Linked DNA regions of Piscinibacter gummiphilus. Each later gene encodes a partner of the first gene's protein in a complex. Links are inferred from orthologs where the notes say so. Each region holds a gene or a part of one and is shown on either strand. Other genes may lie near its edges.

The links. Proteins that work in one complex are often made in the same cells at the same time.
Region 2: the proteins of A4W93_RS13665 (region 1) and A4W93_RS18095 are in contact, whole or in part, in a cryo-EM structure (PDB 9GE8), measured with the Escherichia coli proteins. The link is inferred for Piscinibacter gummiphilus from one-to-one orthologs.

Annotation. Positions count from the first base shown.
Region 1 is NZ_CP015118.1:3,052,691-3,055,623, forward strand. The notes cover bases 72-2,852. They hold A4W93_RS13665 (ABC transporter ATP-binding protein), read left to right. Parts: upstream 72-1,009; coding sequence 1,010-1,696; downstream 1,697-2,852. Other genes in these bases: A4W93_RS13655 (DUF6600 domain-containing protein), read left to right, coding at 72-300; A4W93_RS13660 (arylesterase), read right to left, coding at 332-991; A4W93_RS13670 (foldase protein PrsA), read right to left, coding at 1,800-2,618; A4W93_RS13675 (BolA family protein), read right to left, coding at 2,720-2,852. In the rest of the region: more of A4W93_RS13655, read left to right, coding at 1-71; more of A4W93_RS13675, read right to left, coding at 2,853-2,933.
Region 2 is NZ_CP015118.1:4,018,079-4,021,368, reverse strand. The notes cover bases 133-3,270. They hold A4W93_RS18095 (ABC transporter permease), read left to right. Parts: upstream 133-501; coding sequence 502-3,039; downstream 3,040-3,270. Other genes in these bases: A4W93_RS18090 (ornithine cyclodeaminase), read right to left, coding at 3,020-3,270; A4W93_RS18100 (dioxygenase family protein), read right to left, coding at 133-383. Outside these bases: more of A4W93_RS18100, read right to left, coding at 1-132; more of A4W93_RS18090, read right to left, coding at 3,271-3,290.

The DNA.
Region 1 (2,933 bases):
CCGCCACGGTGGTCCTCGCGCGACGAGAACGACGGCCGTCACGGGGGCGGTGCTTGGGGCGGTGGGCGCCCGCAGCCACCCCAGCAGCAGATGCCGGCCCAGCCGCAGCCCCCGGTGCAGATGCCGCGTCCGCAGCCGCCGAACATGCAGACGGCCGTGCCGCGTCCCCAGCCTCAGCCTCAACCCCAGGTGCAACCGCAGCCGCAACCCCAGCAGCAGCCGGGCTTCCGCGAACCGCCGCGGGGCGGTGGCAACCCGCAGAACCGCGACGACGGCGCGCGCCATCGCCGCGTCGACTGACCGCCGGCGCCTGTCTCCCCGCGGCGGGTCGTCAGCGCAGCAGCGGCTTCAGCGCCGGCCACACGTTGGCCAGCATCGTCGGGTGGGCCGACTCCTTCGGGTGGATGCGGTCGGCCTGGAAGTTGGCCTCGGCGTTGGGCACGTCGGCCACGCCCTTCAGCAGGAACGGCACCAGCGCCGCCTGCTGGTCCTGGGCGACGCCCGTGAACACCGCGTGGAAATCTTCCGCGTACTTGCGGCCGTAGTTCGGGGGCATCTGCATGCCCACCACCACGACCCGTGCGCCGGCCTCGCGCGAGCTGCGGGCCATCGCCGTGAGGTTGTCCCGGGTCATCGACAGCGGCAGGCCGCGCAGCGCGTCGTTGGCACCCAGCTCGAGGATCACGATGTCGGGCGCGTGGCGCTTGATCAGCGCCGGCAGGCGCGAGCGGCCGCCCGACGTGGTGTCGCCGCTGATGCTCGCGTTGACGACGGTGGCGCCGATCTTCTCCTGCACGAGCTGCTGCTCGAGCAGCGCGACCCAGCCCTTGCCGCGGGTGAGGCCGTACTCGGCCGACAGGCTGTCGCCGAGCACGAGGATCACGGGCGCGTGCCGCGCGGGAGAGGCCGCCCGGAGCCCCGGCGCGGCCACGGCGAGGCCAAGCAGGGTACATTGCCTGAGCCACGTCCTGCGGGTGGTGTCTTTTTTCATTCCTGACCTCGATCTTCCATGTCCGATCCCATCATTGCCGTCGAGCACGTGACCAAACAAGTGCAGGACACCAGCGGTCTGCTGACGATTCTCCATGACATCGACTTCCAGCTGGAAGCCCATGAGTCGGCGGCCATCGTGGGCGCATCCGGTTCGGGCAAGAGCACGCTCCTGTCGATCATCGCGGGCTTGGACACGCCTTCGAGCGGAACGGTTCGCCTCGCCGGCACCGATTTGTTCGCGATCGGCGAGGACGAGCGTGCCGCGGTGCGCGCCGCGCGAGTGGGTTTCGTGTTCCAGAGCTTCCAGCTGCTCGGCAACCTCAACGCGCTGGAGAACGTGATGCTGCCGCTGGAGCTGCAGGGCAGGGCGGATGCCCGGGCGCTCGCCACCGAGATGCTCAAGCGCGTGGGCCTGGGCGAGCGGCTGACGCACTACCCGAAGGTGCTGTCCGGCGGCGAGCAGCAGCGTGTGGCGCTGGCCCGGGCGTTCGTGGTGCGGCCCGCCGTGCTGCTGGCCGACGAGCCCACGGGCAGCCTCGACTTCGCGACGGGCGAACGCGTGATGGAGCTGATGTTCGAGCTGAACCGCGAGGCGGGCACGACGCTGGTGCTCGTCACGCACGACCGGAGCATCGCGGCGCGGTGCGACCGGCAGTTGCGCATCGAGGCGGGGCGGCTGGACCTGCCGGTTCCGGTGCTCTGACGCAACGGCCTTCCCAAAACGAGTCATCCCGGCGGAAGCCGGGACCCAGGGCATGCGCCGAAGGTCCCGGCCTGCGCCGGGATGACAGTGTGTCGAGGCGAGATCAGTTCGTCTGGAACTTGTAGTCCGTCTTGGACTTCGCCTTGATCTGGTCGCGGAACTCGGTCAGCTTGATCTGGTTCAGGCGCTGCTGGATCTGCGGCTTCACTTCCTCGAGCGACGGCGGCTGCGATTCGCGCGTGTCTTCCAGCTTGATGACGTGGTAGCCGAACTGGCTCTTGACCGGCTCCTGCGTGGTTTCGCCCTTCTTCAGCTTCGTGAGCGCGGCCGAGAACTCGGGCACGTACGAGTTCGGGTTGGCCCAGTCGAGGTCGCCGCCGTTGGCGCCCGATCCCGGGTCCTTCGAGAGCTTCTTCGCCAGGTCCTCGAACTTCGCGCCGCCCTTGAGCTTCGCGATGATGTCCTTGGCCTCGTCTTCCTTCTCGACCAGGATGTGGCGGGCGCGGTATTCGCTGCCGCCGGCCTGGGCCTTGAACTTGTCGTACTCGGCCTGGATGTCGGCGTCGGTGACCGGGTTCTTCTTCTGGAAGTCGGTGAAGAGTTCGCGGATCAGGATGCCCTGGCGCGCCAGTTCGATCTGGTCGCGGTATTCCTTCGTGGTGGACAGGCCGCGCTTGACGGCTTCCTGCACGAACATCTCGCGCAGCACGACCTCGTCGCGCACCTGCGCTTCGAGCTCGGGGGTGCGCGGCTGCTGGCCCTGGCGGGTGGCCTGCTGAAGCAGCACGTCGGCGCGCGATTGCGGAACGGGCTTGCCGTTCACGGTCGTGATGTTCTGCGCCTGGGCCGCGAGCGGGCTCAGCAGCGAAACAGAGGTCGCGAGCAGCGCGGCGCGGGCGACAACGGACAGCTTCTTCTTCATGGGCATCGAGCCTTTCAAGGGGGAAGTCGGTGAGGGGAGCCTGACGGCAGCCGCGAGACGGACCCGGTCGGGACGTTCACGGTGCGGACGATGGTGATCGGTCAGCTTTCGCCCGGGGCGCGGGCATCGATGGCGAGCGCGTGGATGCCGCGCGGAATCAAGGATTGGAGCGCATCATAAACGAGCCGATGGCGCTTCACGCGTGACAATTGGTTGAAGCGCGAACTGACGATCGTGACGTGGAAGTGCCGTCCCTCGCGTGCACCGGCATGACCGGCGTGCAGGTGGCTGTCGTCGCGCACCTCGAGGGATTCG
Region 2 (3,290 bases), 970 kb from region 1 along the record:
GCCTCCGGGTACATGAAGCGCAGCATGCTCCAGATGCCGTGGTCCAGCCCGCCCTGGTCGAGCACGTGCGCCCGTTCACCAGCCTCGCCCAGCAGGGCGGCCACCCGCGGCGCGAGTTCGGGGGCGCCCGGAGGGTTGTACTGGAGCTGGTAGAGCGCGTCGGGGAAGCCGCCGAAGTCGTACACGGCGTGCTGGCGGGCCGAGGCGAGCAGCACCGGCTCGCGGGCCGTGCTGTGGGCAGAGACGGCCAGCACCGCCTTCGGCCGGCCGAAGGCGCGGTCGATGGCGGGGCCGAGGCGCGCGACGAACTCGCCGGTGGCGCCGGGTTCCAGCGCGAGCATCGGCGAACCGTGGGACAGGAAAAGCGGGGGCAGGGTGTTCATCGGGAAATTACAGCACCGGGGGATGGGGCGACCGTTCGGTGGATTTGCACGCGGCGTTCGATCGGGTTGTGCCGGATCGGTTAACGTCGCCGGCATTGCTCCCGAACGCCGTACGCCCATGACCACGCCCCCGCCGCCTGCCGTTTCCGTCTGGACCCTCGCCTGGCGGCAGCTCTGGCGCGACTTCCGCGCCGGCGAACTGCGCCTGCTGGTGGTGGCCGTGATGCTGGCCGTGGCCGCGCTCGCCGCCGTGGGCTTCTTCGCCGACCGCCTGAACCAGGGCCTTGCCCGGGACGCCCGCCAGCTGCTGGGCGGCGACGCCATCGTGGCGAGCGACCAGCCCACGCCGGCCGCCTTCGCCGAGCAGGCGCGCACGCGCGGCCTGCAGACGGTTCGCACCACGGGTTTCCCGAGCATGGGCCGGGCGCCCGACGACAAGGGCGGGGCGTCGCGGCTGGTGTCGGTGAAGGCGGTGACGGCCGGCTACCCGCTGCGCGGGCAACTGACGCTGGGCCAGGCCGCCTCGGACGAGGGCACCCCGTCCAATGCCGCGCCCGCGCCGGGCACGGTGTGGGTCGACCCCGGCCTGCTCGAGTCGCTGCAGCTGAAGGTGGGCGACCCGCTGCTGCTCGGGGACGCGTCCCTCACCATCGCCGCCGTGATCCTTCAGGAGCCCGACCGGGGCGCCGGCTTCCTGAGCTTCTCGCCGCGGGTGATGCTCAACGAGGCCGACCTCGCCGCCACCGCACTGATCCAGCCGGCCAGCCGCGTCACCTACCGCCTGGCCGTGGCCGGCACCGATCCCGCCGTGGCCGGCTTCGTGGCCTGGGCCGACGCGCAGGTCAAGACGGGGTCGCTGCGCGGCGTGCGCGTGGAGTCGCTCGAGAACGGCCGCCCGGAGATGCGCCAGACGCTCGACCGGGCGTCGAAGTTCCTGAACCTCGTGGCGCTGCTGGCCGCACTGCTGGCGGCCGTGGCCGTGGGCATCGCCGCGCGCGACTTCGCGAACCGCCACCTCGACGACTGCGCGATGCTGCGCGTGCTGGGTCTGTCGCAGCGCACCATCGCGCTGCAGTACCTCGTCGAGTTCGTGTTCGTGGGCGCCATCGCGAGCCTGGGCGGCGTGCTGCTGGGCTACGCGGTGCACCACGTGTTCGTCGTGCTGCTGGCCGGGATCGTGAAGGCCACGCTGCCGGCGGCGAGTCTTTGGCCCGCGCTGTTCGGCGTGGGCGTGGGCTTCACGCTGCTGATGGGTTTCGGGCTGCCGCCGGTGCTGCAGCTGGCCCAGGTGCCGCCGCTGCGCGTGATCCGCCGCGACGTGGGCGCGCTCAAGCCCGCGTCGCTCGCCGTGCTGGCGGCCGGGGCGATCGGCTTCGCGGCGCTGCTGCTCGCCGTGTCGTCGGACCTCAAGCTGGGGCTGATCGCGGTGGGCGGGTTCGCCGGCGCCGTGGTGGTGTTCGCCGCGCTGTCGTGGGTGGCCGTGCAGGTGCTGCGCCGGGCCGTGCCCGACTCGCGCGCGCCGCGCTGGCTCGTGCTGGCCACCCGGCAGATCGCCGCGCGGCCGGCGTTCGCCGTGCTGCAGGTGTCGGCGCTCAGCGTGGGGCTGCTCGCGCTGTGCCTGCTGGTGCTGCTGCGCACCGACCTGATCTCCAGCTGGCGCCAGGCCACGCCGCCCGACGCGCCCAACCGCTTCGTGATCAACGTGATGCCGGAGCAGGGCGAGGGCTTCCGGGCGCTGCTGGACGAGGCCGGCGTGAAGAAGTACGACTGGTACCCGATGATCCGGGGCCGCCTGGTGGCCGTGAACGGCAAGGCCGTGGACCCGGAGTCGATGACCGACGACCGCGCCAAGCGCCTGCTCGACCGCGAGTTCAACCTGAGCCACGCCGCCGCGATGCCCCAGCACAACACGCTCGTGCAGGGCCTGTGGACGCCGGAGGAGGACGGGGCGGTCAGCGTGGAGGAGGGCCTCGCCGAGACGCTGAAGCTGAAGATGGGCGACACGCTGCGGTTCGACATCGCCGGGCAGATGTCCGAGGCGCGCATCACCAGCCTGCGCAAGCTCGACTGGGGCTCGATGCGCGCGAACTTCTTCGTGATGTACCCGAAGGCCGAGATGCCCGACCTGCCGTCCACTTACATCGCGGCCTTCCGCGCGCCCGACGTGCCCGGCTTCGACAACCGCCTGAGCCACGACTTCCCGAACATCACGAACGTGGACGTGTCGCAGTCCATCGGCCAGCTGCAGCGGGTGCTCGACCAGGTGGTGCGGGCGGTCGAGTTCCTCTTCGGCTTCACGCTGGCCGCCGGCCTCGTCGTGCTGTTCGCGGCCGTCACGGCCACCCGCGAGGCGCGGTCGCGCGAGTTCGCGGTGATGCGCGCGCTGGGTGCCAGCGCGAAGCTGCTGGGCCAGGTGCAGCGCGCCGAGCTGCTGGGCGTGGGTGCGCTGGCGGGGTTCCTGGCCTCGGGTGCGGCGATGGCGGTGGGCTGGGCGCTCGCGAAGTTCGTCTTCCAGTTCACCTGGACGCCGTCGCCGTGGGTGCCGCTGGCCGGCGCGACGGCCGGCGCGGTGCTGGCGCTGGCGGCCGGCTGGTGGGGCCTGCGCGAGGTGCTGCGCAAGCCGGTGGTGGAGACGCTCAGGGCTGCGGCGTTGTGAACACCAGCACCGCGGCGGCGAGGTCCTCCAGCGCGGAGCCCACCGACTTGAACACCGTGCGTTCCGCCGCGCTCGTGCGGCCGGGCGACTCGCCCCGGCACAGCGCCTCCAGCGTGCCCTTCACGTCGCCGGCGGCGAACACGCCCAGCGACATCGGCCCCAGCAGTTCGCCGCTCTTGACCAGCGCCTCGGGCGTGTCGACGTAGAGCGACGCGCCGCGGAAGCAGTCGTCGTCGGCCTCGCGCATCCGC